4 regions of the Pontibacter deserti genome follow, and region 1 is predicted to be linked to each of the others. Evidence: riboswitches for the same ligand, from Rfam matches in the RefSeq annotation. Region 1 holds a riboswitch; each other region holds the start of a gene.
The links. A riboswitch is a leader RNA that binds a small molecule or an ion and turns the genes downstream of it on or off. The one in region 1 is predicted to bind S-adenosylmethionine.

Region 1 (7,503 bases):
CGTGCTGCTACCTGTTCTGTTACCTCCAGTGCAAAAACAATAATCCCGTCTATCTGCTCCTGCTCATTACAGCGTGCCTGCTGTATAAACCTGAAATACCTGTTCTCGAGTGCACCATCTTCCGGGCGGATGAACGGAATCAGAAGCTCTGACTCTTCATGTGTTTTTCCTGTTTCGTATACTTCCCTGAAATGTTTATAAACGGGGTTGTCTTTTATTTCCGGCAATACTTCCAGAATCGGTTTTCCTAAAAGAGTACGCCCGGGAAATAGCTGCTCATAAACCGGATTTACCAGTTCGTAAACCAGTTCAGGTCCGTCTAAAATACAAATGGCAGCAGGCGCATGCATAAACAAATCTTTCAGGCGTTTACTTTGCCTGTCGGCTTCGGCTTCAGCATGTTGCAATTCTTTTGTACGCTGTTTTACCCGTTCTTCCAACTCTTGGTTCAGAGCCTGTACCGCCTCTGAGCCTTTCTCTACCTGCCGGCGCGCCTCTACAAATTCTGTTACATCCAGTGCAAAAAGTAAAATACCACTAATGTTACCCTGTGGGTCGTAAATGGCCTGGTTTATGAAGTTCCAGTATAAGTCCTCCGGTTGGTCCTTGTATCGGACCATTGGGATAAGCACTTCTTTCCCTTCATATGTTTCACCTGTTTCGTATACTTTCCTGACAGCATCGCCTGCAGGATGGTGAAGTAATTCCGGAAGCGCTTCGGTTAACGGGAGCCCCAGAAACTCCCGCCCCGGAAACAGCTGCTGATATGTGTCATTGACTTCTTTGAAGACAAGGTCGGGCCCCTCAACTATAGCGAGCCCAGCCGGTGCATGGTCGAACAGGCGTTTCAGGCGTAACCGTTGCTGTTCTGCATGGGCAACTGCAGTCTGTTCTCTTTCCTTACTCTCTTGTAGCTGTTGCTTAGCCTTTACTTCTTCTGTGATATTAACCGTTTCGTGCAGAATATAGGCTGTACTTCCATCATCATTTAGAATAGGAATAGTAATTGTACTCCAGTAACGCTCTATAAACGAAGCCGGGTTTTCAGGATCACGAATGTCGTATTGCTGAAAATCTATTTTATGTGGTAAACCCGTTGCCAGCACCTTTTCCATAGAAGCTTTCATGTTGCTTGTAGCAGAAGCTTGCGGTGCATCAGGGTTATCGGGGAAAACATCGAACAAATAGCCACCTACTATTTCCCTGCGCGATCTGTAAATTTCTTTGAGTAAAGAATCTGTAATAGCCAGTATGGTCAGGTCCGGGGAAAGTAAAAGGCTCAGACCTGATTGTGCTTCGAAGGTCTTCTTAAAGGGGAGCAATACTCCAATCATTTCTTGTAGTTCAACAGAAGGTATATTGTTCCTTTTGCTGACATCACCTGTTGTAGAGAGAGATTTTTGAAGATCCTTCATAGGCGGGTGGCTTTAGAGTTAGTTTAGGCATTCCTGTTTAAAGGAATTACAGTTCAAAAAAACTGGTATAAAATAGAAGCATAGAAGCCTCTTAACATGCTATTGCTAAAAATAGTGCCAGCCTATATCGTTTTAGAAATTATTTTAGCCCCGCGTTGAACCATTTTACAAAAATAATAGACAACTTTTCTTCTCTCCAAGAACAGTTTTAAGAAACAGTTGATCATTCTAAAACCAGGCTTCCAATTGACTGACTTTTTGCTTTTTAACAATTCATAGAATTTCAGATTTTGCTTCTCCGAATTTCAGGAGTTTGATGAGAAACATAATGGCTTTATGAAGTATAATGTATGGTTTCTGCATGCACTTACTGTTAATTTATAGTTTTCAGAACTTACCACCTATATAACTATTGCAAGAACAAATAAAACAATTGAACCTGTAGCGTTTATAGTTAGTTAATAAGACCGTATCCGGTTAATTAATTGATTTATAGATAGTAAAACCATTTAATTTTAGCTTTCGGAATGTCTGGAAGCAGGAGTATTTTGTAATGCAGTATCCAACATCTTATTCAGGAAAAGTAACCAGAAATGAAACCCCGGTAAATCAATCAATGGGCAAATTGTGCTATGTAAAAGAAAACAACAAAACAGCATGCGGCACAGATGCAGATGCTCTTAAAATAAGCTATTGCCCTTCTCTTAAATACCTTGAGGCGGCATGGCAACAACCAGTAAGCAGTCTGGAATACCGACATCATATTCGGTTTGTAGGTATTTGTATTGCACTACTAAAAATAAAGTACATTCTGATCGATTTTACTAAGTTTGGTAACCCGACTCTAGTTGATCAGAAAAGCACATCTGACTTTTTACAGAAAGCACTTTTGAATACTACCTTAGTACGAAGTGCCAGAGTACTTTCAGGAGATGAACAACAGTTCCGGGTACATAAATCTATTGAAGAGGAAGGTATAAAATTGCCTTACCAAGTGAAGGTTTTTTATAGTACCGAAGAAGGGAAGAAATGGCTCCTTCCTCAACAGTCAGAAAACATCTGCTCCAGAGACAGCATCTGGATTCCTGTGGATTGCAACCATAAAATACTACGTAGTTTAGCGGCATCTGAAGTAACTGCTACTGCGGAGGTGCAGGATGAGGCCAAAGAAGAAGCTACAAACACAACCGTTTGCCGCACAGACTTTATGGAGATTGTAATTGATCTGAATAAAAAGTTGTTAGTGCTCAGGTGGCTGAGAATTGCGTCGAGCAGAGAATACAGGTATGGAATTTTAAAAGCAGTTCGTGCCCTGCTGGAAAACAAGATAGAGTTGTTGCTGATAAACAACCATCGCAGAGGAATATTAACTTTGGCAGACCAAACGTGGTTTGTTTCAAACTCGGTGGCTGTATTATCCAAAAGTAACCTTCAGAAACTGGCTATCATAAACTCGGCAGATGCCATACAACAAATGACCAGCGAGGCGATAGATGCCCGGATGAAGAAAGCAAACCTGGCTTTTTCGTCTCAGCTTTTTTTATCGGAGGCAGAAGCAACAGGCTGGCTACTTACAACAGATAATGAGTAATAAAAAATAATATGCAAGAAGGAGAAACCTATAATGCTGTTGCCTTGCAACTATGCACTATATACCAGGACGAATATGTAAAGATTGAAGCTGATGATCGTGCAAAGTATATTTTTGTAAAATGGACACAGCACCCTAAGAGCGAAGAGTTTCGAAAAAGCTTTTTGAAGGCAGCAGAGCTTACCGTTGAAAACAAATATGAGTACTGGTTAAGTGATTCACGGGCTATACATTACATTGAGTTCGCGGACCAGAACTGGATATTGGAGCATGTAGCACCACTACTGCCTAAGGTTGCGCTTAAAAAGTTTGCACGCCTGAGTACCCTGGAAAGTCTTTCATTGATGGATTCGACACGAATTTATGCGATGCTGGAGCAATTGCCATTTGAAAGAAACACACAGCTGGAAGTTTTCACAACTACAGAAGAAGCCTTGGAGTGGTTGTTTCAGGTACGTTAATCAGCTGATAGCTACAGACTAAAAAGAGCCGCTTAACACGTAGTTAAGCGGCTCTTTTTTATTAACAAGGTTGTTCTCGACTCACGTCTAATTAGCAACAGTTTCCCTTGCCTGTAATTTATTAACCTCTTTTTTAAGTAAGAACCTGTCTACAAAAGGGGTATAAATGGCCAGCAAAGTAAATAAAAGCAACAGGTACAGATACCACGCATAAGGCAGCACATCCAGAAATTGAACCTTACCACCAGTAAAATTAAGCATGATCAGTATTTGTGCGCCGTAAGGAAGCAATCCCTGCACAATGCAGGCAAAGATATCAATGATAGCAGCTGTTTTCAGTCTTTTGATAGCATACCGCTGGCTGATCTCTTTTGCAACCGGCCCGGTTACAACTATGGATACTGTGTTGTTAGCAATAGCACTGTTCACGCCGCTCACTAACAGACCTATTCCCAGTTGTGCAGAGCGATAGCCATTAATCATCTTGTTGGCGTTGTTCAATAGAAACTGAATACCCCCAGCCTGTCTTACCATTTCTGCCAGTCCACCTGTAAGCATCGAAAGCAGAAATATTTCGGTCATGCTGGTAAAGCCTTCATAAACTTTCTTACTGAACAGCAACACATCCAGATCACCGCCGGCTATACCTACTACACCTGAAGCAAGTATACCTAACACCAATACCACAAATACATTTATGCCATATACTGCCAGGAACAGCACAAGTAAATAAGGTGCTATTTTCAGAAAATCAATTTCCTTTGCTACAGGCAATACCTCCTGCGCAGCAGTAGTCTGTAATCCTGCAAAAAGTAAAAGACCAATTGTTACAAAAGCGGCAGGCCCGGCAATCAGCAGGTTCACCCTGAATTTATCTTTCATGTCGCAATCCTGGGTCTGGGTAGCAGCAATGGTGGTATCTGAGATAAAAGAAAGGTTATCACCAAACATGGCTCCGCCCAGCAAAGCACCTAACATAATTGGTAGCGGAGAGCCACTTTGTTCGGCCAGCCCCACAACTATAGGCCCTAAGGCCACTATAGCCCCAACCGACGTACCGGTAGCAGTAGATAAAAAAGAAGCCAGTAAAAACACACCTAAGGCAAGGTACTGCACCGGAATGTAAGTTAACCCGAGATTTACTGTGGCATCTACGCCACCTATTGCTTCAGAAACAGCTGCAAATGCACCGGCTAACAAATAAATTACACACATTGTGATGATCTGTGAATCGCCGCATCCTTTTATAAAGGCATCAACTTTAGCATTTATACTTCCTTTTAAAAGTATAAATGCAGCGATAATACCGCACACTACCGCCACCGGCGAAGGCAAAGCATAAAAGTCGTCTAACGCTAAACCGGCGCCAAGAAATAATACAACAAACACCAAAAATGGAACGAGAGCTGTTCCACCTGTCTTTTTGATCTGATCCATAAAAACTGAAGAAATAATACCTTTAGCTGCCCAGAGTAACTCCGGTAACAACAGGCCTGGAAATAAAAATTAAAATGAATTGAAAGTATAAAGTGCAGCTGCTACCGGTTTGGTATGTGCAGCTTAAGCAAGAAAAAGATATGGATTAACAGCAACAGCAACAGCAGCAACATGAAGTGGCAGGTGCTACTTTAAAGAATGATGCTGGTAAATAAAAGGCTGTTTTTGTTGATTTTGCTAACATGCTACTAATTTATATATCCCAAAACTGGGCAGGAGTTAGCACCATTTCAATTTGTTTTGCTGGTTGCTAGAGGTTCGCGGAGCCTGCTCTCTCCCCTCTTCTTTATAAATCTTGATAAAGATGCTGCAAAGGTAAGGCCCAAGCTTTTAATAATGCAAACCCAGATAGTAAAAACATCTCAACAGCAAGCCTAAACAACTGAATTAAAATCACATACATATTCTAACGTTTGCTTCTCATTAAATTAAGTAAGCTATACTTTTAACTGCCCGGTTTTCCAAACGTAGGTAGCTGCAACACCTTGCGCTATACTATGGAACATATACCAAACTTATACATGGGCACATCGGGATGGAGCTATCGCTGGCTGGAAGTACTATACCCTCCAGAGCTGAAATCCGCGGAACGGCTATCCTACTATGCTACCCATTTCAATTCAACCGAGATAAACAGCAGCTTTTATCATTTCACGATGGCTAAAACTGTGGAGAAATGGCTGGCTACTACTCCGTCCTACTTCAAATTTGCACCAAAGTTAAACCAGGAAATAACCCATAAACGCAAGTTTACAGATGCTGAGGCCCCGCTGGACAAATTTATGGCCAGCTATAGTTTAATGGGTGATCGCCTTGGCCCGGTACTGGTGCAGATCGCGGGCAGCTTCCGTTTCCATAGGCCAACAGCAGAATCGTTTTACAGGTTGCTCCGCGATAAATACCCGGATCAGGCTTTTGCTTTGGAAGCCCGCCATGTATCGTGGTTTACTGATGAGTCGCTGGACCTGCTGCGAGACTATGACATTACCACTGTAATTGCCAGCGCAGGCAAACGCTTTCCGGGTACTGAGGTAACAACTACCAACATTGCCTACCTACGCCTGCACGGCGACGAGAAAATGTACTCCTCTGCTTATTCCGATGATAAACTGGAACGTTATGCCTATATGGTGAAAGAGTGGCTGGAGGATGAAAAGCAGGTATGGGTTTTCTTTAACAACACCATTTTAGGTAATGCTGTACTCGATGCCCGCAAACTAAACGACATGATCCTGAACCTGTAATGGCTGGGTATTCCAAACATCGTAACCTTTGGGTAAAAGCTTCATCTAACGTATAAAGTATAACGCGTTAGTCATGCTGCTTCTGATAGATTTATACTTAAACAACTGCAGGTTATGGAGGTACCCAAAGGAAAAATAGTAGCCATAGGTGGCAACGAAAAGAAAGGCAATGAATCGGTATCAGAAGGTATAGTTCACCATCAAAATGCTGTAGATGAAGGGATTCTAAAACGCATACACGATGAACTGCATGGCTTGGGCACCCGCATCGAAGTAGTGACTTCAGCAACCATAACCCCGGAAGCGGCAGGCCAGATCTATACAGATGCTTTCTTACTACTTGGGTGCGACAACGTAGGTGTTTTGCCCATTCAGCAACCTGAAGATACTAAGCGACCAGACTTTTTGGAACGGCTACGGAAAGCAGATGCGGTTATGTTTACCGGAGGTGATCAGTGTCGGATCATCCCGATTTTTGAGAACTCAGAAGCACTCCATATCCTGAAAACACGCTACCAGCAGGAAGATAAATTTCTTATCTCAGGAACCAGTGCCGGTGCCATGGCTTTATCCCGGATCATGATAAGTGGTTCTCTGCAGACTGACCCGCTCATTAAAGGTACCGTGGAATTAGCTCCAGGCTTGGGTATACTGGACCATGTTATCATTGATACACATTTTGTAAACCGCCGTCGCATACCTCGCCTTATCGAAGCTATTGCCGGCCACCCTACCCACATTGGTATTGGGCTTGGCGAAGACACAGGTATTATGATAACTGAAAACAACTGCATCGAAACTATAGGCTCAGGGTTGGTAGTTGTAATTGATGGGCGGAAACTGGAGGAGAACAACTATAACAGTATAGAAAAAGGACAAGCCCTTTGTGTTGAGAACCTGATCATGCACGTGTTGCCTAAAGGCCGCTCCTATCATATCCCATCTGGTGAATTCATGTAAATCACTAACTATAACACCTGCTACACAACCTGCCGCAAAGTATAGGCCTTCTACCTGCGGCACAAACAAATTATAGCTAGGCTGCTATCGCACATATTTTTTATAGTTCAGGTACTGCAAACAAAGGAGTTATTAAAAAATTAGATTATCTTGAACAGATTTATCTACACTTTTTATGTCTGTTAAAACTGAACCTATGATGTCTCAGGCAACGCGTAACGATTCCCGTGCTATCCTGATAATCGGCGCCCTGTTCTTTATTTTTGGCTCTGTTACCTGGCTAAACTCGGTACTGATCCCTTACCTGCGTCTGGCTTGTGAGCTTACCAACTTCG
Region 2 (7,503 bases), 1.2 Mb from region 1:
CGCGAAACCGAAGAACAAGGCCCTCCAGATACTCCCTTCCAAAGGCTGGCTGTAATTAAGAGTAAGCGTATCAAAACCATGTGTAAAAAGGAAGAAAAACCCGACTATCAATAACAGGGTTAAGGTGGAAATATGCGTGATGAAGATAATGATGGCCACTATAGAAGATTCGCCGATACCCATTATGGTTAGCCCCATAAAAAGCGCTAGCAAAGCAATAGTAGCATAAATAATAGGTAGCCCTTCCCAAAGGTGGTGCACATAATGCATGGCCTCACTTGCCGAAATAACAGCGGTGGCCATATAGGAAAGCAGAGTAAGGCAGGCAGCCAGCGAGGCTGTGCTTTTGCTGGTTGTGTTTAGTAATGCATTGTAAGCTCCGCCGTTTAGCGGCAAAGCTCCCACTACTTCACCATAGATACTCCGGAATAAATAGAGAACCCCACCTACCATCAGCAGTGCCACCCATGCATACTGCCCTGCATAAATAATAGCCAGCGCCGAAACATATAAACAGGAAGACGTGATATCGTTTCCGCAAATGGCTGTAGCAGCCAGTTCTTTTAATTTAGGGTGCTGTACCGTTGTTGCTGAAGCAGTAGAAACCTCATTCATAAATCATTTTCAAGAGTTATATGCAGTATACGAGCTTCTATCAGAAAGATGTTGAGCATACTGTACTTGCTCACATTTTAACTAGGGTATCAACAGCAGCACGATCTGCTTCAGGTACGGAGTTTAAGGTATAGCCTTACTATGATCGAAGAATGGGTTAGCTACATCAGGTAGGTTTAAATAAAAATCCCTGCCGTAGGTTAAGCGGCAGGGGAAGGTAGTATAGATTAGTAAAGGTTTGTTCAGGTGCGTCAGCAAAGGAAAGGTTTGAGCAGGGTTAAACTATAAGTATAATCTTGTTCGGTTTCCTTGCTTAGCTCAGATGATAAGTTTAGGCAATAACATTTATGATAGATTCAGAGAAGCGCTCCATTTCTTCGATCTGAGGGCTGCATTGTAACAGGAAAAAGTCTACACCAACAGCCTCAAATTCGGCGATGCGGTCCTGCACCTGGGCTGGCGTACCTACCAGCCCGGAACGTAGTCCCCTGTTTGAAACAGAATAATCCTGCAGGGTAAGCTGGCGCTCCAGTTGCGTGCCTGATACCCACTGCTCCAGGTTTTTAAACCCGGCTGCAGATTCCTTTACATTGGTAATGCGATCAAATTCCTTTTTCACTTCCTGGTCTGAGTCGCGAACTATACTATAAGCTGCCACACCAAACTTCATAGGTGGTAACCCTAGGGCATCGCGTCGGCGTTTCATATCCTCAATGCGCTTGCCTATCAGCTCAGGAGAATCGCCATGCATTACATAACCATCGCATTGCGTGCTTATCAGGGTCTTGGCCGCTTCCGACTCACCTCCGGCATATATAAATGGCTTTTTCTTTGGCTTTGGCTGTAACACATTGTTCTCTACCTGATAGTATTTACCCTGGTAAGAGAAATGATCCTGCTCCCATACATTGGTTACAATATCCAGCCACTCTTTTGTGCGGGCATAGCGGTCATCATGCTCTTCAAAGTGAAGGCCATACTTAGTTGCTTCATCCTTCCACCACGACGACACCACATTTAACGAAAGCCTGTCGCCACTGATCCGGGCAATGTTGGCAGCTTGTTTGGCAAGTATAGCCGGGTTATGGAACGTAGGGCGCACAGCCACCATTATCTCCAGTTTTTCGGTAACTGCCGCCAGTGCCGCAGCCGTAGACCATGCCTCAAGAGAGGGAGCCTGCTCTCCTTTAATATCGTTCAGGAACAACTCAGCGATAAGAGAAAGACTATAGCCCCAGTCTTCGCTGCGTTGTGCCAGCTTTTTTACATAGTCCCAGTCCGGGGCCATGCTTTCCTCTTCCACGTTGCGCAGCCAGCCGCCGAAAACCGGTAACCAATATCCGAATTCCATGCCTATACCTCCTCTCTCTTTAATTGTGCTTTTGCCTCTAAAAAGTCTACCAGCTTAGCATGCGGATTAAACCCGATCACGTTAACAGCATCAGCCACAAAGTTCGAAAGGGCATTTATATCATAATAGTAAATCTGTCCGTCACGGTCGTCGATGGTATATTCTATACCGCCAACATCTATACCTGATTCCTGCACAATGCGCTCAATAGCATCTATCACTCCCTGTGGTGGTGTAAATCCTTCCACTCTCATACCGTTCTTAGGTGCATCAATAGCGCAGGCGTTTCTTACCAGTTCTTTACCGTTGGTAGTCTGGCAAATGTCTGCAGGACACAGGTTAAAGCTTTCTCCTGAAGTATAAACTTTAATAGCATACAGGTATTTGCCGCCTAAGGTCTCCACACGATTTATATGGCCGCCACGCGCAGGTATAAATTCCTGTACCAGTGCGGTATGGTCTATACCTAGTTCTACCTGGCCAGAGGCAACAGCTAATGCCAGCTCTTCCGGAGAATTGAAACGTATAATGCCAGCACCGCTTCCGCCAATGTTCGCTTTTACAACGATTGGGTAACGCAATCCTTCTGTAGCTTTAACTGCCTGCGAGGCATGGTTAATGACACGGGATTTAGGATAAGGAAGTCCGAGTCTTTCCAGCAACGATAACTGCAGCGCCTTGGAAGTTTCATATTGGAAAGCTTTATAGCCGTTGATCACGGTTACACCTTTAGCCTCTAAATGAGCAAGCAGATTAAGTGTATAGAATATGCCCTGCTCGTTGTTACGCAGGTAAGCAGAGGGGCTCATGCGGTTAAAGAAAAGGCTATAGTTCTGCTCCGCTGATGCCAGGTCATAGGTATGTTCTGCTGCGTTCAGGCGTGTGTATGCAATGCCGCGGACATCCAATTCATTAAATAAAGGACGGAACCACTCCTGGTGTTCATGGAAAATTGCAAATGGTTTTTCAGATGATAAAGTTGACATAAGATTCTCTGTAAAAATTAAAATTGAAAGTATAGGTATAGCTCACCTGCAAAGGCAGAGCTTTTGAATGTAAGGGAGGCAGGCAAAAACAAGTCCTTCAGGTACTGAAAGCTTTAGACAAAGCAAACCTTCGCCTTATTTGCTTTAAGCGCAAAAGGTTAATATGCCTGGCGGCTGCGTACGTAATGTGTTATAGTTTACCTAAAAGAAAGTATAGGCAACAGAATGCGCAGCTGGTTTAGCAACAACAGCAGCAACAACAAGTAGAAATAGTATTCGGAAGAGATAAACCGAAAGAAGATAAAGTGCTTTTCTGCAATAAAGAACCGATAAGGTTATTTGTTGTGATTTTCATGATTGATAATTTATATCCCCTAAATTTTTTAGGCAGGAATTAGCACCTGGTTTGATAACTGGTTGCTAGAAGTTCATAGAGCCTGTTCTCTCCCTTCTTCTTTATAAATCAAATACTGTGTAGGTATATTGACTTTACACTGCAAAGCTGCATGCAGAATTTTGGAATTGCAAATATTTCAGCAAAAAAATGTACGTACATCGGTTAAACTACTGCCATTTATCCCTGTTATACTTTAAACCTGTGGTTGCTTTATGATGTGTTCAGCAGTATTTCAGTCTCTCAACAAGCTGTTCGGACAACAAACCATACAGGTTAACTGGCGTAATACCAGATATTATTGAGTTACCTGGTACAGGTTAAACTTCTGCTCTCTTACTATACTAAACTATTGCACAGGCTACCAGCATAGGTTTTGTTTGTCTGATTAATCAAAGTTTCAGTTTACTTAAGTTATAGCACCTATGGCTATTGCAATTATCGGAGGAGGCTTAAGCGGCACATTAACGGCTATTCACCTGCTTCACAACGCTACATGTAACACCACCATTAACCTGATAGACCAGGACAGGTATAGGATGAACCGCGGAATTGCCTATTCCAGCCAATTAACGTTTCAACCTTTAAATGTTCCTGCTTCGGCTATGAGTCTGTTTCCGGAACATCCTCTCGATTTTTTCTATTGGCTCGAAGCACAACAGCATCGTTATGAAAAGCATTTAAAGCACCCTGTCAGTAAAGATGACTTTATACCTCGTTTTATTTTCGGGGACTACCTTAAAGCCCGGTTGCAGGAAGCAAAAATGAAGGCCCACCCAAGTATAAACTTTGTAGAAGTATATGACGAGGCTATTTCAGTAAAGAGGAAGGCCAATTGCTTCCAGGTAGATTTTCGTGATCATGAATCTATAAAAGCAGATAAAGTGGTGTTGGCTCTCGGCAACTTTCCACCAGCCCAGCTCCCCATACCTGATGCTGCATTTTATCAAAGCAGTAAATATGTTGCTTCTCCCTGGGCTGCAAAAGGGCTGGCAGATTTGCCTGTTGATGCCTCCTTATTACTGATTGGTTCCAGCCTGACAATGGTAGACTTAGTTGGTAGTCTTAAAGCACAGGGCCATAAAGGGAAAATTTATGTTATCTCTCGTCACGGACTACTGCCTCAGCCATTTGATGTATATACGCCTTCTTATCATAAGCTGAACCTTCCCATTCATTCAGACTTGTCTGTAATAGCATTATTCCGTTTTTTCAGGAAGGAGATAAAGAAAGCAGAAGAACAAGGCTATACCTGGAGAAGCGTACTGGATGCCATGCGTCCTGATATACCTGCTATCTGGCAGGCTTTACCATTAACTGAGAAAAAGCGGTTTCTCCGTCATGTACGACCTTACTGGGAAACACATCGCCACCGCATGCCTGCCAGTTCAGCAACTCTGATAAACGGTTTACAACAACAAGGGCAGTTAGAAGTGATCGCTGCTACTATCCTAAACATGGTGGATGAAGGGGAACATGCCTGTATCACCCTTAAAAAAAGAAAGTATACTGCTACCTCTCAAATAAAAGTGAGCCGGGTAATCAATTGTACCGGTCCTCAATCCGACTTCACTAAGATTCAGATGCCATTGGTTCAGCAACTGCTTGAGGAAGGCCTTATAAAACCGGATCAATTAAAGCTGGGCTTAGAAACAGCTCCTGATGGCACGCTAATAGGTGAACAAGGAACACCCATAGATGGACTTTATACTTTAGGACCGCCCCGAAAAGCTACTCTTTATGAATCAACTGCTTTGCGGGAGATAAGAGAACAGGCAAAGGAACTGGCAAATGTAATACTGCCATCGCCACTTACGCAGCTTTCGGAAGCATAGCTACTCTGGTTGCTCTTCCCGGGTACAGCTCCTGAAGCTAATGTATTGTATAGCAGCCTTTATCTCGGCTTCAGGAAATGTGCTATCAAGCGGTATTTATATTTATAGTTAGCTTTTAATCCGCTTATTTATAAAGAAATAGTTACCCCGGTAAATCCGGTTGCAGGTCTGCCCCGTTTGTATTGTCCATTTAAACTGTGAGACTATGCAACTAACCAACATTTTATTATTTCTAGGCGGACTCGGAGGCACAGAAGTAGTGTTGATCGTACTGGCTATACTTCTATTTTTTGGTGCTAAACGCATCCCTGAACTGGCAAAAGGTCTCGGACGTGGTATCCGGGAATTTAAAGATGCCTCCAAAGATATTAAAGAAGATTTCGAAAACTCAGTTTCTGATCATACCCCTCCAGCAAGAGAGTCGGAAACCAGGCTAAGAGCTTAATGCAACAAAGCCCACTATGTATAGTGGGCTTTGTTGCTTTTATACTTCTGAAATAGCCCCGGTAATATCTTTTTTTCGCTTGCCTAAATCCGGTTCTATTACCGGTGTCGTAGGTCTTGCAATGCTACCGGATAAGGGCTTTATCAGTGGCAGTTCAAAACCAGTTTACAATATGTTTTAAAATTATGGAAAAACTACAAGACACCTCTACTGAGAAAGACGCCGGCATAAAAAGGGCATTAGTGGCACCCATGCAGCGCCGTATGTTTATGCGATATGCCGGGGCTACAGCCGCACTCACAACCCTGCTTTTTGCTACCTCCTCCTGCGACGAAGACGGAGACGATATGCCCATGGATCCTAACACAGTTGACCTGGGCTCCGGTGATACAGGTATCCTTAACTATGCCTATGCGCTGGAACAACTGGAGGCTGCTTTTTACTCAGAAGTTGTAGCAAAATCTTTAGGCTTATTTAATCAGACGGAACAGCAGATAATGCAGGACCTGATGGGACATGAAAACATTCATAAAGACTTCCTGAAGGCAGCACTTGGCTCCGCTGCTATACCTGACCTGGAAGTAAACTTCAGCTCAATTAACTTCTCTGATAAAAACAGCATTTTAACAACTGCTAAAACATTTGAAGACCTTGGTGTAGCTGCTTATAATGGCGCTGGCAAGTTCCTGGAAAATGCTGGTTTCCTGACGCTGGCAGGTAAAATTGTATCTGTAGAAGCACGCCACGCCGCTGTTATCCGCGACCTGATCTCGAACGGCACCTTCTCCGATTCCGCCAACAACCAGGGCCTCGACCCTGCCATGATGCCAGCAGATGTACTCTCAGCTGCTTCTGCGTTCATCAAAACAAAAATTTCTGCTAACAATTTACCTAAATAAGCCTCGCCATGAACATATTTAAAATTATAGAAGACATAGAGAAAGTTGATCCGGAAGTATACAACAGACTTGACTCGCGCCGGAGTGCTTTTAAGGGTTTAGGTTCCATTGGTAAAAAGGCTGCGCTTTCAGCTATACCATTAGCACTTGGCTCGGTATTTCAAAAAGCATATGGGCAGAGCAACGGCATCGTGCTGGAAGTGCTGAATTTTGCGCTGAAGTTGGAGTACCTGGAGCGAAACTTTTATACACAGGCATTAGCTGCTAATGGGCTGATACCGGAAGGCGCGCCTAAAGGTGCCATCCAGAAGATTCAGATGCACGAGGCTGCACACGTTGAATTGCTAAAAACTACTATCCAAAGCCTGAACGGTACACCTATAAGTGAGCCAACTTTTAACTTTGGTAAAAACTTCCCTGACTGGAACACCAATTACCAGACCTTCCTTACTCTGGCTCAGGCTTTTGAAGATACAGGAGTACGAGCCTACAAAGGACAGGCTGCTAATCTGATCAATAATGATGCTGTGCTAACGGCAGCCCTGCAGATACACTCAGTAGAGGCGCGCCATGCAGCCCACATACGTCGCATGCGAAACAATGCCGGCTGGATAATTGGAGATGGCACTAACAGTAATGTGCCGGCGGGTGCGCAGCCGGTTTATGCAGGAGAAGGTAATCTTGCCCAGGGTGGCATTAACGACATCTCTGCTCTTGGAGAGGGTTATTCAGCAGAGATTGCTTCCGGCGCTTTTGATGAGCCACTTACCAAAGAGCAGGTAGCAACTATAGTTTCATTATTCGAATAGCCAGCTAAAAACAGGAACTGTTATTTTTCAATAATTCTATATACCCCGAATTAAGGAGCTGCTTCTGGTAGCTCTTTTTTTATTTCAGGCCAACTGCTATGTTAAGTATAGTACCAGTTAAACCTGTATAATTTTAAACTTTTTAACCCCGTAACAGTTTGGAAATTAA
Region 3 (7,503 bases), 1.7 Mb from region 1:
GAATACTTGAACTGCAGGCTTAAGATTTCGGAGAGGCCCGGAGGGCCGAATAAATGAAGGGGTAACTGCCTGCCCTGCAGATACATTGTGGAGAGCAAACCGGCTAAGCCAAAATAGTGGTCGCCGTGCAGGTGGCTGATGTAGATATTGCAAATGCGCTGATGCTTTATCTTGTATTGCATCAGCTGCATTTGCGTACCTTCACCGCAATCTATCAGGTGTATCTGGTTACCAATGGTAAGTACCTGTGCGGTATGATGTCTGTTTGCCGAGGGTGTGGCCGACGAACTACCCAAAATCCTGAGTTCGAAATCCACGGCCAGCGGTTATGCTTAGTCTTCCTTGTTTGTTAGATCCTGCTCAATCTCGTGCAGAAATACACGGTCAATAGCTTCTTCTACAGTAGGCAGTATATTTAAAACTGACTCTAGTTTAGAGATAGAGATCAGCTTCATTACGTGGTCCTGCAGGCTTGTTAAAATTAGTAAGCCATTAGAAGAATTGCATAGTCTGTTTGCAATCAGGATAGAGCTCAGTCCGGAAGAGTCGGTGTATTTTACGTTGTTCAGGTCTAGAATCAGGTTGGTGATCCCTTCAGCGTTCAGCTTCACAAACTCAGACTTAAGATCTGGAGCTATTGAAGTATCCAGCTTCTTCTCATCTATCGTGATTATAGTATAGTTCTCTTTCTTATCAATCGTGTACTTCATAGATCTACCAATATGGATTTAAATGCGAATGTACCAAAATATACATTAAAAAATCTAATCTTTTAAGCTAAAAATGTTTTGTTCCACACTCTGCGCAATGCGCTGTAGTGCCTGATTATAGTCACTTTTTACAAAGGAATGCCCCGTAAATACCTCAAATAGCTCTATATAGCGCTTTGAGATATTTTCAACAACTTCATCCGTCATTTCCGGAACTGTTTGTCCTTCCTGCCCCTGAAATCCATTCTCGATCAGCCACTGGCGAACAAATTCTTTTGATAGTTGCTTCTGCGGCTCGCCGTTCTGCTGTCGCTCTTCGTAGCCTTTGCTGTAAAAGTAACGAGACGAGTCTGGCGTATGGATTTCATCAATAAGAAATATCTGGCCATTTTGTTTACCAAACTCATACTTGGTATCAACCAGAATTAATCCGCGTTGCGCAGCTAGCTCGGTGCCACGTGCAAAAAGTGCTTGTGTATAACGTTCTAAATTTAAGTAATCTTCCTCACTTACAATACCTTTCGACAGAATTTCTTCTCTAGAAATGTCTTCGTCGTGGCCTTCGTCAGCTTTCGTGGTCGGGGTAATAATTGGCTGCGGAAGTTTATCGTTCTCTTTTAAGCCCTCCGGTAATGTAACACCGCAGAGGGTGCGCTTTCCGGCTTTATACTCGCGCCAGGCATGTCCTGCCAGGTAGCCTCGTATCACCATCTCTACTTTAAATGGCTCACAACGCAACCCAATGGTTACATTAGGATCAGGAGTAGAAAGTACCCAGTTCGGAAGTATATCGGAAGTAGCTTTGAGGTTAAGGCTGGCGATCTGGTTCAGTACCTGCCCTTTGTAAGGTATGGCACGTGGCAGTACCACATCAAAAGCAGAGATACGATCCGTAGCAACTATAGCTAACCGGTCATCGAAATAATAAACGTCGCGAACTTTGCCCCTGTAAAAACCGGTCTGACCGGCAAAGGAGAAGTTAGTTTCTTTAATGGCCTCCATTAGTTCGTTAGGTATGTCGGAGAGCAAAGTTAGCTTTATTTTTAAAGGGCGAAAATTTTACGTCTTTACTTCTACTGTAGAAGTAGTAGTCTTCACGAAAAAAATGGGTTGAAAGACTTGGGCTTGTATACTCGCAAGTATAGGTAAAGTTTTATATTATAAACCCTATAGTTTGTATTTTTCGATGTATTTGTAACTTTCTATGCTTTGGCGGGTGCTTTAGGTGCCGGAGAAAAATGTGCAATGTTACTGGCCATACCTCTGAAGATGATATAATGAAAGGGAAGCATAGCAAACCAATACAACCTGCCCAGCAACCCATCAGGGCGAAAAGCTGCTAACTGCTCCAGGTAGTAACCATCTTTTTCATTAATTATTCTGAATTGCAGCCATGCCTCGCCGGGTACTTTCATTTCTGCATATAACAACAAACGCTTTTTAGGGCGATCTGCAACCAATATGCGCCAGAAGTCAATACTATCGCCGACCCTTATTTCTGTTGCGTGTCTACGGCCCCGTTTAAGGCCTACACCGCCAGCCATCTTATCCAGAAAGCCACGTATTTCCCATAAAAAATCTGTTTTATACCAGCCCCGCTCACCACCTATACGCCAAATATTCTCCAATACAACTGCAGGATCCTGTTCAATTTTAATACGTTGTTTATCAGTAAGTAAACCGTGCTCAGGTATTTGTACAAAATCCATATAATTAAGCTGCATCGTGCCACTTACCAAGGCATCTTTCCAACTGCTGATCACCATGTTCTGCTCAATTTTGGCATAAGCCAGTTGTAGCGCTTTCTGGTAGGGCAGGTTCTGATGCGGTATGATTTCCTGTATGCGGTTATCCTGTACGATGGTGTCGTTCCGGAGGCTCTCCACTAAACTGCGGGCAATAGCAAAGCTGGTGCTGGTAACAAAGTATAGCCAGTAAGACGATAACCTGGGAGTGAGGACGGGAACAGTAAAAATAAAGCGTTTTAAGTGGCGCACTTCTGCCAGCTTCTCCAGCATTTGTTTATAGGTAAGTATATCCGGGCCGCCAATCTCTAGCCGTTTTTCATAACAGGCAGGGTTGCCTAATGCAGCAGTCAGGTAATAGATCACGTCCCGGATGGCAATAGGCTGGCAACGGGAGTTAAGCCAGTGGGGTGTAATCATCACGGGTAATTTTTCTACCAGGTCACGGATTATCTCGAACGATGCGCTACCCGAGCCTATGATAATGGAGGCACGAAGTACGGTTAAATTTGCTTTTGCCAGGTCTAGTATATCTTCTACATGCCTGCGGGAGGCCAGGTGCTTTGAAAGATGTGCAGCATTGGAAATTCCGCTCAGGTAAATGACCTGCTCAGCAGATGTTTGATTAAGATAGGTAACAAAATTTTCGGCAGAAGTTTGTTCTGCTTGTTCAAAGTCATCTCCCCAGGCACCCATCGAGTGCACCAGATAGTAGGCTGCATCTATGTCTTTAGGTAAAGCTTCCAGGGTATCTGGTTGCAGCAGGTCGCCTTTAAAAATTTGTACTTTATCTTTAAGTGAATCCTGCAGTTCGAAGCGACGGGGGTCGCGCACCATACTTATCACCTCATGCTGTTGCTCCACAAGCACAGGTAAAATTCTTCTGCCAATATAGCCGTTCGCACCTGTTAAAAGTATCTTCATGTGAGCAAGTTCTGGTTGTATATCCCGACTTAGCAACAGAAAACTTTCGGCTATGTTCAGGTCATTTTCTTGTTATGTATTAGTAACTATAACCGGGTTGTGCTTTTATTTTATACTTATGCTTTTGGATGTAAGATGTTGGTTTACAGGTTTAAATGTTTAAGTTAGAAAAATATTTTTATAAAAAACATATCCGTTATTTTGTTTTTTGAGTAAAGGTAGTCTAAGTTTGCATCATCAAGTCAATTAACCCTTACGGTTGTTGATTTATAAAGAAGCGTGGAGAGACAGGCTCTGTGAAGCGCTAGCAACCTAACCCCTATGGTAAAGGTGCTAATTCCTGAATCCGGAAATTCGGATGAATATAAATTGATAGTAACATGAAAAAGGGAATCAAGCCAACACAGCACAGTTTTGTATTTTATCCGGTAGCCAAACTACACGGAGCATCTCATTTATTTGCCTTCAGGTCCATCATGTGCATGCCGACCTGTTGTTGCTGCTGTTGCTAATCTTTTAGCTTCCTGAACAAGTGTGTCCGGCAGACTTCTGCAGGTAAATACCTGTAGTTCCCTCTGCTGCATCCGCACATCTTTTTTGCATTTCGCAACTCAACTCATTTTATACATTTTAATCAGAACCACTATGTCTACTACACATCGTTTCGAAACATTACAATTACATGCAGGCCAGGAAATCGATCCAACAACACGTTCCAGAGCAGTGCCTATCTATCAAACAACCTCTTACGCTTTTAAAGATGCTGCCCATGGTGCCAACCTGTTTGCCCTGAAAGAATTTGGCAACATTTACACCCGCATTATGAACCCTACCACCGATGTTTTCGAGAATCGCGTTGCAGCTCTGGAGGGTGGTGTGGCCGCTGTGGCAGTTGCTTCAGGGCAGGCAGCCCAGTTTATTGCACTTACCAATATTCTGCAAGCAGGGGATAATTTTGTGAGTACCAGTTTCCTGTATGGTGGTAGCTATAACCAGTTCAAGGTTTCTTTTAAGCGCTTAGGCATAGATGCCCGTTTCGCAGAGAATGATGAAGTGGAAAGCTATGAAAAGCTGATAGATGAAAATACGAAAGCCATTTACCTGGAAACAATTGGTAACCCACGCTTCAATATTCCGGACTTTGAAAGTATAGCTGCACTTGCCAGAAAGTATGATATACCGCTGGTGGTGGATAATACATTTGGAGCAGGCGGTTACTTATTCAGGCCACTGGAGCACGGAGCCAATGTGGTAGTAGAGTCGGCTACCAAATGGATAGGCGGGCACGGTACAAGTATAGGTGGCGTGATTGTAGATGGCGGAAACTTTAACTGGGGCAACGGTAAATTCCCGCAATTCTCAGAACCATCAGCAGGGTACCATGGCCTCAACTTCTGGGAAGTATTTGGTACGGATGGTCCGTTTGGTAACATCGCTTTTTCTATCAGGGCAAGGGTAGAAGGCTTACGCGATTTTGGGCCGGCAATTAGTCCGTTTAACTCTTTTCAGTTGTTGCAAGGCCTGGAAACACTTTCGCTAAGGGTAGAAAGAACAGTGCAGAATGCACAGGCACTGGCAGAGTGGCTGGAGCAGCACGACCTGGTGGAAAGTGTAAACTACCCGGGTCTGAAATCCAGCAAGTACCATGAGTTGGCTAAGAAATACCTGAAGCGCGGTTTTGGCGGTGTACTATCCTTTAAACTGAAGGGGGATAAAAAGCAGGCAGAAACTTTTGTAAATAACCTGCAACTGGTGAGCCACCTGGCAAACGTAGGCGATGCTAAAACTTTGATCATTCACCCGGCATCTACAACCCACCAGCAACTCTCGGATGCAGAGCAATTAAGTGCAGGCGTTGAGCCAACCTTGCTTCGCGTTTCAATTGGCATTGAGCACATAGAAGACATTAAAGCAGATTTTGAACTGGCCTTTGCTGCTGTAAAAAATGCAGTGCCAGAACCTGTGCTTAACTAGAAATTCATATGTCCACACAACAACATACTTTTCATTATCAGCAGGAGTTTAAACTGGAGTCGGGGTTCTCGTTGCCCGGCTTCCAGCTTGCTTATACTACCTACGGCCAGTTAAACCTGCAGCGTAATAATGTGGTGTGGGTGTGCCATGCTCTTACCGGCAACGCTGAAGTTACTGATTGGTGGGGCGGCCTTTTTGGAGAAGGTAAGCTATACGATCCTGAAGAATGGTTTATAGTTTGTGCAAACATGCTGGGCGGATGTTATGGATCGACGGGACCTCTCTCTATCAACCCGAACACGCTTAAACCTTACTTCCATAGTTTTCCGCAGCTCACAAACCGTGATATAATAGGTGCTTTTGACCTGCTGCGGCAGGAACTGGAACTGGAGCAGGTGCACACGCTCATAGGCGGGTCGTTGGGTGGGCAACAGGCATTGGAATGGGCGTTGCAGAAGCCGGATGTTTTTGCAAGGTTGGTCCATGTGGCATCTAATGCGCGTCATTCCGCCTGGGGAATAGCCTTTAACGAAAGCCAGCGGATGGCCATCCGTCAGGACCCGACCTGGGCTAGTAATAGTGAAACAGCAGGCAGGGAAGGGTTGAAAACAGCCAGGTCCATCGCGATGCTTTCTTATCGGCACTACATAAGTTACAACCTTTCGCAGCAGGAGCCCGGCAATAGCATTACCGATAACTACAGAGCCTCCAGTTACCAGGTATACCAGGGCGATAAACTGGCTAAACGCTTTAATGCCTATACTTACTGGTTGCTAACAAAGGCTATGGACTCACATAACATTGGGCGTGGCAGGGGCGGAGTGGAGAAGGCACTACTTCATCTGAAAGCTAAAGCACTGTTTGTAGGGGTAAATACCGATCTGCTATTTCCGGTGGAAGAGCAACAATTCCTGAATCAACAAGTGCCAGGTTCTGCATTTGCGTTGCTGCACTCCAACTATGGCCATGATGGCTTTTTAGTGGAAACGGAACAACTGACGGAGGCTATCCGCAAGTTTTATAAATCTGAAACTGTAAACCAACCATACTACTATGAAAAACAAACCGTCTGACATCAGGCTCGGGATATTCGGGTTCGGGTGCGTAGGGCAAGGCCTTTACGATGTACTGCAAACCATTGAAGCGGCAGGTATAGAAGTAGCAAAGATTTGCGTGAAGGACAAAGAGAAGCTGCGTAGTCTGCCATCTTCAGCTTTTACCTATAACCCGCAGGAGCTGTTGCAGGATGAAAGTATAACTATACTTGCGGAACTGATAAGCGATGCTGAGGATGCTTATGGTATAGTAAAACAGGCACTGCAGGCAGGTAAAACTATAGTTTCGGCAAATAAAAAGATGCTGGCCACACACTTGCCCGAACTACTTGAACTACAACAGAAGTATAAAGGCACTTTATTATACGAAGCAGCGGTAGGAGGCAGTATCCCTATCATCCGAATACTGGAGAGCTACTATAGTTCGGAGCCATTACAGCAGGTCAGCGGAATTCTGAATGGTTCTTCCAATTTTATACTTTCTAAAATGGAAGCCGAAGGATTGAGTTATACCTGTGCTTTGCAGCAGGCACAGGAGCTTGGTTTTGCAGAGGCTGACCCAGCACTGGATGTAGGAGGTTTTGATTCGGTAAACAAACTTTGCCTGATAATAGCGCACGCTTTCGGGGTAAGCGTTAAGCCGGAGCAGGTGCTGCGGTTTGGGATTGATTCCATTACAGAACATGACCTGAAATTTGCTGAGCGTATAGGTGCCAGAATAAGGTTAGTAGCAACCGCTGTGGTAGATTCTGGCGATCAATTATATGTTCGGGTGCTGCCCGCTTTGGTTTCTGAACAGAGTGAACTTTATAGAGTGACCAATGAAACAAATGGCGTAACTATAGCACCTGTTTTTGCAGGAGAACAGTTTTTAAAAGGACGGGGAGCCGGCAGCCATCCTACAGGTTCTGCGGTATGGGCAGATGTATCGGCAGCATTGTCAGGGTATCGCTATGTATATCCTAAAGCAGATACCAGAGCCATTGCATTAAGCAAAGAATATAAAATCAACTTGTATCTGAGATGTCCTTCCAGTTTAGTGTTACCGGCAGCTGACTTTATAGAGCTTAATAAAATATCAGAATCAGAAGGGGT
Region 4 (7,503 bases), on a different contig from region 1:
AGGCTCCGGAAGAAAACGTTGCTCACTCTTTACACAATCACCGCGTAGCACCAATACATTGTCTATACCAAGAAAGTGCAGGTCTATCAGCGCATTCTCTGTTTCTTCTTTATTGAAGCCTCCGCAAATAAGGTGGGGCACTGTGTCTACTTTGTAATGATTTTGAATAGCCGCACATATGCCTACCGTACCAGGGCGCTTGCGTGTGGTGCGCTTCTCCAGTAATCCATTCTCGCGCTGTTTATATACATACTCTTCGCGATGGTAGGTCACGTCGATAAACGGCGGCTTAAACTCCATCAGCGGGTCTATGTGGCTGAACAGGGTTTTCATGTTCTCGCCCTTCAGCGGAGGCAGTATCTCAAAAGTGAACAGCGTTTTGCCGTTGGCATTTTTGAAGTGATCCGTTACTTTCATGTAAGGGTGTTTCTTATTTAGATATTATATCTCAGATTTAACTACACCGCCTGCTGCGCTACCGGCTTTGGCTCGTAGTTCAGGTTCGGGGATAGCCAGCGCTCCAGTTCCTCTTTGGCCATACCTTTGCGCTGTGCGATATCTGCTACCTGGTCTTCACCAATTTTACCCAACCCAAAGTACTTCGATTCCGGATGCGAGAAGTATAAACCGCTCACCGAGGCCGCCGGGTACATCGCTAGGTTTTCGGTAAGTATAACCCCAGAGGTTCTTTCAGCATCCAACAGGTTAAACAGTGTGATTTTTTCGGTATGGTCTGGGCAACCAGGATAGCCTGGTGCTGGACGTATGCCTTTATAGTTCTCTTTGATCAGGTCTTCGTTACTCAGATTTTCTTCCGGTGCATAACCCCAAAGTTCTTTCCTAACTTTAGCATGCATCAGTTCCGCAAAAGCTTCCGCTAAACGGTCGGCCAAAGCTTTTACCATGATGGATTTATAGTCATCATGCTCAGCTTCATATTTCTCTATCAACTTCTCGATACCAAAACCAGCCGACACCACAAATCCGCCGATGTAATCGGGCACGCCAGTTTCTTTCGGAGCCACAAAATCTGAGAAAGCCAGGTTTGGTACGTTAGCTCCTTTCTTGCCCTGCTGCCTCAACGTATGGAACTCCGTCAGCACGTTTCCACGTGAATCATCGGCATATACTTCAATCGTATCATCTGCTTCCACGTTGGCAGGGTAGAAACCAACTACAGCACGGGCTTCCAGTAATTGCTTATCCACAATCTCCTGCAGCATTGCCTGCGCATCGTTAAACAGTTTGGTTGCTTCTGTGCCCAAATCCGGATCTGTCAGGATTTTCGGGTATTGCCGCTTCAGCTCCCAGGTATGGAAGAAAGGTGTCCAGTCGATGTATGGCACGATCTCCGAAAGCGGGTAATTGGTGTATGTTTTGTTGCCGATAAAGCTTGGTTTAACAGGTTTCGTTGTATTCCAGTCTACTTTATACTTGTTGGCGCGGGCTTCTTCTATACTTGCAAAAGCACGGTCTTTGGTTCGGCCTAGGTGGTCTTCACGCAATTTCTCATACTCTGCTTTAATCTCGGCTATGTAAGCTTCACGCTCACTGCCCAACAGGCTGCTCACTACGGTTACACTTCTGGAGGCATCATGCACGTGTACTACGGGGCCACTATACTGCGGTGCAATTTTCACGGCAGTGTGTACTCTTGAAGTTGTAGCTCCACCAATTAACAAAGGAATCTTCATGCCGCGGCGTTCCATTTCCTGCGCTACGTATACCATTTCATCCAATGAAGGTGTGATAAGTCCACTCAAACCAAGGATATCTACCTTGTGCGCTTCAGCTTCGGACAAAATCTTATCCAGCTGCACCATCACGCCCAGGTCTATTACTTCGTAGTTGTTACAGGCCAGCACTACGCCCACAATGTTCTTGCCGATGTCGTGCACGTCGCCCTTCACAGTAGCCATAAGTATAGTACCTGCGGTTGATTTAGACGTATCGGAAGCCAGCTTCTCCTGCTCCATAAACGGCAACAGGTACGCCACCGACTTTTTCATTACACGTGCACTCTTTACTACCTGCGGCAGGAACATTTTACCAGCACCAAATAAATCACCAACAACGGTCATACCTGCCATCAGCGGCCCTTCAATCACATCCAGCGTTTTGGTTGCCTGCTGACGAGCGACTTCGGTGTCTTCTTCTATGTAGTCAACTATACCTTTTACCAAGGCATGCTTCAGGCGCTCTTCCACAGGGGCATCGCGCCAGGCATTATCGGCTCCGGCGGCTGTCTTGCCTTTGCCTTTTATAGTTTCCGCGTAAGTAACCAGCTTTTCAGTGGCATCCGGGTGGCGGTTAAAGATCACATCTTCGATCAGGTCGCGCAGCTCGGTTGGTATTTCACTGTACACACCCAGCATACCCGCATTCACAATACCCATGTCCATACCTGCCTGCACGGCATAGTATAGAAATACGGTGTGCATCGCTTCACGCACAATATCATTGCCCCGGAACGAGAACGACAAATTACTTACACCACCGCTTACCAGGGCATGCGGCAGGTTCGCTTTTATCCATTTTACAACCTCGATATAATCTACCGCATAGTTGTTATGCTCTTCTATACCTGTGGCAATCGCCAGGATGTTCGGGTCAAAAATAATGTCCTGTGGCGGGAAGCCAACTTCGTCTACCAGTATGCGGTAAGAGCGTTCGCAGATCTCTTTTCTGCGCTCCAACGTATCGGCCTGTCCCTGTTCGTCAAATGCCATCACCACTACAGCGGCACCATACTGGCGTACTTTACGAGCTAATTTCTTAAAGGCTTCTTCTCCTTCTTTTAAGCTGATAGAGTTAACGATAGATTTGCCCTGCACACATTTCAACCCGGCTTCTATCACGCTCCATTTCGAAGAGTCGATCATGATAGGCAGTTTGGCAATGTCAGGTTCGGAAGCGATCAGGTTCAGGAAGTTGGTCATGGCCTGCTCCGAATCGAGCATACCTTCGTCCATGTTCACGTCTATGATTTGTGCGCCACCTTCTACCTGCTGACGGGCAACTGCCAAAGCTTCTTCAAACTGTCCGTTAACTATAAGGCGTGCAAACATCTTGGAGCCAGTAACATTGGTACGTTCACCGACATTCACAAAAAGGCTTTCGGGGGTAATGGTAAGGGGCTCGAGGCCGCTGTAGCGTGGGAGTGGAGCTACCGGAGTGGGAGTGTGCGGTTTATACTTTCGCACCAAGTCTGCAATTACTTTGGTATGTACTGGCGTAGTGCCACAACAACCACCTAGTATATTTACTAATCCCTCTTTCAGGTATTCTTCTACAATTGCCCCCATTTGCTGGGCTGTTTCGTCGTAGCCGCCAAATGCATTTGGCAAACCGGCATTCGGGTAAGCGCTGATGTAACAGTCTGATATTCTTGATAACTCCTGGATGTGTGTTTTCAGCTGACGAGCACCTAATGCACAGTTAAAGCCCACGCTAAGTATAGGTGCATGTGAGATGGAGTTATAGAAGGCTTCTACAGTCTGTCCAGACAAGGTACGGCCGCTGGCATCGGTTATAGTTCCGGAAACCATGATCGGCAGTTCTTTGCCGCCATCATTTACAAATTGCTGTATCGCAAAAAGGGCAGCCTTACAGTTTAACGTATCAAAAACGGTTTCTACCAGCAGCAGATCAGAACCACCATCTACCAAACCACGCACCTGCTCATAGTATGCCTCAACCAATTGATCAAAGGTAATGGCACGGTAACCAGGGTTGTTTACATCCGGAGAAAGCGAAGCCGTACGGTTAGTCGGGCCAATGGCACCAGCTACAAAGCGTTTGTGCGAAGGATTCTTGGCTTGTATCTCATCTGCAGCTTCACGGGCTATCTTCGCAGATTCATAGTTAAGCTCATACACCAGGTGCTCCAGGTGATAGTCGGCCATGGCTATACTTGTTCCGCTGAACGTATTGGTCTCGATAATATCGGCACCAGCCTCTAGGTACTCTGTATGGATGGTCTTGATGATATCGGGCCTAGTAATAGAAAGCAGGTCGTTGTTTCCTTTCAGGTCGGAGGGGTGATCTTTAAAGCGCTCGCCGCGGAAATCAGCTTCCTGTAGCTGGTAACGCTGGATCATGGTGCCCATGGCGCCATCAAGCACAAGTACGCGCTCTTTAAGCTGCTGGTAGATCGGATGTGTTTTGGTCATGGCTGGTGTCTTTCTTCTCGTAAGTCTTCTGCATTGTCTTATCAAGAAGGACACCCTAAGGCAGGATATACTATCTTATCTTTTCCCGGCTAAAGTATAGCTGGGAAGGGAATTAGCACCAGGCTTGTACAAGGTTGCTAAGACGTCATAGGGCCCTATCCCTCAGTCTTTCTTGATAAGAAGTTGCAAGTTAATACACTTATCCGCAAAACGCGAATTTTTGTTGCATTAGAATATAACTATAATCACTAATACAACTGATGTGCTTCAAAACAGAAAAGGACACATTAAGTGTCCTTTTCCTAAAAGAGTTTGGTCGTTTCCGATTAATTACTCTTCTTAGTTTAGTATACGATCAGTAAAACGCTAAGTTTCTACATTTTACATTTAAACAAAATAAAAAAAGGGATGCCTTTCGACATCCCTTTTTAAATCTGCAAAGGTTCGTATTAAGCTTCTGCTACTACGTTAGGAATTACAGAAACGTAAGAACGGTTCTTAACGCTTTTCTTAAATTCTACTTTGCCATCAATAAGTGCGAACAAAGTGTGGTCTTTACCCATACCCACGTTCTTACCTGGGTGGTGTGCAGTACCTCTTTGTCTTACAATGATGTTACCAGCGATAATGTCCTGGCCACCATAAATCTTAACACCAAGTCGTTTTGAGTGCGACTCACGACCGTTGTTAGAACTACCAGCTCCTTTTTTGTGTGCCATTTTGTTTTACTATTTAATCAGGCCTTAGCCCGAAATGGTTCTACGATAAATTTCCTCTTACTGCTTATCCAATGCTCTCGATCAGAACTTTAGTATAGTCAGAACGATAACCTCTCGACTTTCTATACCCTTTTCTTCTCTTCTTCTTGAAAACACGGATTTTCTCGCCTCTAACGTTGCCAAGGATTTTACCAACCACTTTAACACCGCTTACGAATGGAGCACCTAAGGTAATGGTTCCGTTATCATCTGTAAGAAGAACATTGGCGAACTCAACGGCGTCACCTTCATTGCCGGAAAGCTTGTTAGCGTAGATGAACTTACCGCTCTCTACTTTGGTCTGTTGACCTGCGATTTCTACAATTGCGTACATCAGCTTCAATGTATGTTTAAAATTTAGTCTGCAAAAGTACGGTGCTTAATTTTAATTTGCAAACACTTATAACTTAAAATGTTCGCAGATTTCAACAGCACTTTCAGGCATTGTGGATAACCATGTTGATATACACGTGACATTTTTTTTGCACCTGTTAAAAACTGCCATAACAACAAACAAACTAGGTAGTTACAAGCAAAACAGGTTTTTCACCTTTTCCACAAAACAAATTTACAGGTGCGCAAAGCACATAGATTAAAACCAGAAACCTACACTTCTTTTTGTACTCTCGCTCTTCATATATGGCAAAACAGCATGTTTAAACACTATAAGCCGGCATTTCATTGCACTTAACAATTATTTAATATATAATTTACAATATATTAACTATCTAATATGACATATACATCATGTGTATAACGGTGTTAATTTCAGCATAACAATCACACCTACAACCACTTAATTATTTGTGCATAAATTGAACAACTTTACCCCCTACTTTCAAGTTCAATTCTCTATATTTGAAGTCACGATACTACCAGGTACCTGCCGGGAACCCGTCAAAAACAAAAGTAAACATGGGGTGTTTTCTAAGCTGATTAGCTTACCCCTTCAACCAATAAAACATTTAGTAGCTTATGGAGCCAATATTACAAGAAAACCCAAACCGCTTTGTACTGTTTCCGATTCAGCATGATGAGGTATGGCAGATGTATAAAAAGGCTGAAGCCAGCTTTTGGACTGCAGAAGAGATCGACCTTAGCCAGGACCTGAAAGACTGGGAAAACCTGAACGATGGCGAGCGTCACTTTATCAGCCACGTGCTTGCATTCTTTGCCGCATCAGATGGCATCGTGAATGAGAACCTGGCGATAAACTTTATGCAGGAAGTACAGCTACCGGAAGCGCGTTGTTTCTATGGTTTCCAGATCATGATGGAGAATATTCACTCCGAAACATACTCGCTCCTGATCGACACTTATATAAAGAAGCAGTCTGAAAAGGATTATCTCTTCAATGCGCTGGAGACCGTGCCATGTGTAAAGAAAAAAGGCGAGTGGGCACTCAAGTGGATCAACAGCGAGAACTTTGTTGAAAGACTGGTTGCCTTTGCAGCTGTAGAGGGTATTTTCTTCTCCGGTTCTTTCTGCTCTATTTTCTGGTTGAAAAAGCGTGGCTTAATGCCAGGCCTGACCTTCTCTAATGAGCTTATCTCCAGAGACGAAGGTTTGCATTGCGATTTTGCCTGCCTGCTTTACTCTATGCTGCAGAACAAGCTTTCTGAAGAGCGAATCCATACTATTATCAGGGATGCAGTAAGTATAGAGCAGGAATTTGTGACAGATGCGCTGCCGGTTGACCTGATCGGTATGAATGCAAAACTGATGAGCCAGTACATTGAGTTTGTGGCTGACAGACTACTAGTAGCACTTGGCTACAGCAAGATCTACAATGCTGCTAACCCATTCGACTTTATGGAAATGATCTCGCTGCAGGGCAAGACCAACTTCTTCGAGAAACGTGTAGGCGAATACCAGAAAGCAGGTGTACTAGGCGACAAAGACAAAAATGTTTTTTCGCTGGACGAAGACTTTTAATAATATCAGAAACTAACTATATTTAAGTGGCAAAGGAAATCAAAACTCCGGAAGCCGCTTAAATACTCTTACATACCTTACCGGACAGTGGCTGAAGTATAAACTAAACTGCAAACCTGTACCGGTACCTAAGCTGGCCCTGGGCCATCAAAGGGGAATCTCATCCCCACTATATAGTAAAAGCATTTGGCTTTACCTATAATCTATTGTACTACAACGGCTTATACCACACCGCGTATTAGCTGGCAGTATCTTATACTTTAAAAATTCGGCTTACTGCTTTGGCAGAAGCTTCCTGAAATATATCTGTTAAGAACCCGGGCTTTTTAATCCCGCTAATTGTATACACTATGTTAGTTGTTAAAAGAGACGGTCGCCGCGAATCCGTTAAATTCGACAAGATCACTGCACGCATCGAGAAGCTGTGCTATGGCTTACATGCTGATTATGTATCGCCGATTGAAGTTGCCAAGAAAGTAATTGATGGTATTTATGATGGCGTAACCACTGTTGAGCTGGACAACTTGGCTGCTGAAACAGCGGCATCGCTTACTACCAAGCACCCGGATTACGCGGTACTGGCAGCACGTATTGCTATCTCTAACCTGCACAAGGTTACCAGCAAGTCGTTCTCCAAC

Region 2: it holds a riboswitch for S-adenosylmethionine, as region 1 does, so the genes downstream of both, MJ612_RS06445 (ATP-grasp domain-containing protein) here and MJ612_RS01420 (Na+/H+ antiporter NhaC family protein) in region 1, are expected to answer to the same signal.
Region 3: it holds a riboswitch for S-adenosylmethionine, as region 1 does, so the genes downstream of both, MJ612_RS08825 (O-acetylhomoserine aminocarboxypropyltransferase/cysteine synthase family protein) here and MJ612_RS01420 (Na+/H+ antiporter NhaC family protein) in region 1, are expected to answer to the same signal.
Region 4: it holds a riboswitch for S-adenosylmethionine, as region 1 does, so the genes downstream of both, metH (methionine synthase) here and MJ612_RS01420 (Na+/H+ antiporter NhaC family protein) in region 1, are expected to answer to the same signal.

What each region holds. Positions count from the first base shown of each region.
Region 1 covers NZ_JALPRS010000001.1:334,637-342,139, reverse strand. The annotation lists gene MJ612_RS01435 (PAS domain-containing protein) at 1-1,415, opposite strand, end outside; gene MJ612_RS01430 (hypothetical protein) at 1,969-3,006, shown strand; gene MJ612_RS01425 (hypothetical protein) at 3,018-3,467, shown strand; gene MJ612_RS01420 (Na+/H+ antiporter NhaC family protein) at 3,555-4,904, opposite strand; SAM riboswitch class I at 5,155-5,259, opposite strand; gene MJ612_RS01415 (DUF72 domain-containing protein) at 5,462-6,208, shown strand; gene MJ612_RS01410 (cyanophycinase) at 6,323-7,168, shown strand; gene MJ612_RS01405 (sugar MFS transporter) at 7,344-7,503, shown strand, end outside.
Region 2 covers NZ_JALPRS010000001.1:1,490,949-1,498,451, forward strand. The annotation lists gene MJ612_RS06435 (APC family permease) at 1-615, opposite strand, end outside; gene MJ612_RS06440 (LLM class flavin-dependent oxidoreductase) at 947-1,966, opposite strand; gene MJ612_RS06445 (ATP-grasp domain-containing protein) at 1,969-2,952, opposite strand; SAM riboswitch class I at 3,315-3,417, opposite strand; gene MJ612_RS06450 (FAD/NAD(P)-binding protein) at 3,772-5,181, shown strand; gene MJ612_RS06455 (Sec-independent protein translocase subunit TatA/TatB) at 5,387-5,626, shown strand; gene MJ612_RS06460 (ferritin-like domain-containing protein) at 5,812-6,525, shown strand; gene MJ612_RS06465 (ferritin-like domain-containing protein) at 6,534-7,334, shown strand.
Region 3 covers NZ_JALPRS010000001.1:2,033,905-2,041,407, reverse strand. The annotation lists gene MJ612_RS08845 (ribonuclease Z) at 1-317, opposite strand, end outside; gene MJ612_RS08840 (STAS domain-containing protein) at 333-710, opposite strand; gene MJ612_RS08835 (phosphoribosylaminoimidazolesuccinocarboxamide synthase) at 765-1,712, opposite strand; gene MJ612_RS08830 (SDR family oxidoreductase) at 1,913-3,379, opposite strand; SAM riboswitch class I at 3,644-3,750, shown strand; gene MJ612_RS08825 (O-acetylhomoserine aminocarboxypropyltransferase/cysteine synthase family protein) at 4,025-5,353, shown strand; gene metX (homoserine O-acetyltransferase MetX) at 5,362-6,426, shown strand; gene MJ612_RS08815 (homoserine dehydrogenase) at 6,407-7,503, shown strand, end outside.
Region 4 covers NZ_JALPRS010000003.1:82,045-89,547, forward strand. The annotation lists gene metF (methylenetetrahydrofolate reductase [NAD(P)H]) at 1-417, opposite strand, end outside; gene metH (methionine synthase) at 459-4,172, opposite strand; SAM riboswitch class I at 4,245-4,354, opposite strand; gene rpmA (50S ribosomal protein L27) at 4,622-4,891, opposite strand; gene rplU (50S ribosomal protein L21) at 4,956-5,264, opposite strand; gene MJ612_RS15240 (ribonucleoside-diphosphate reductase small subunit) at 5,906-6,865, shown strand; gene MJ612_RS15245 (ribonucleoside-diphosphate reductase subunit alpha) at 7,216-7,503, shown strand, end outside.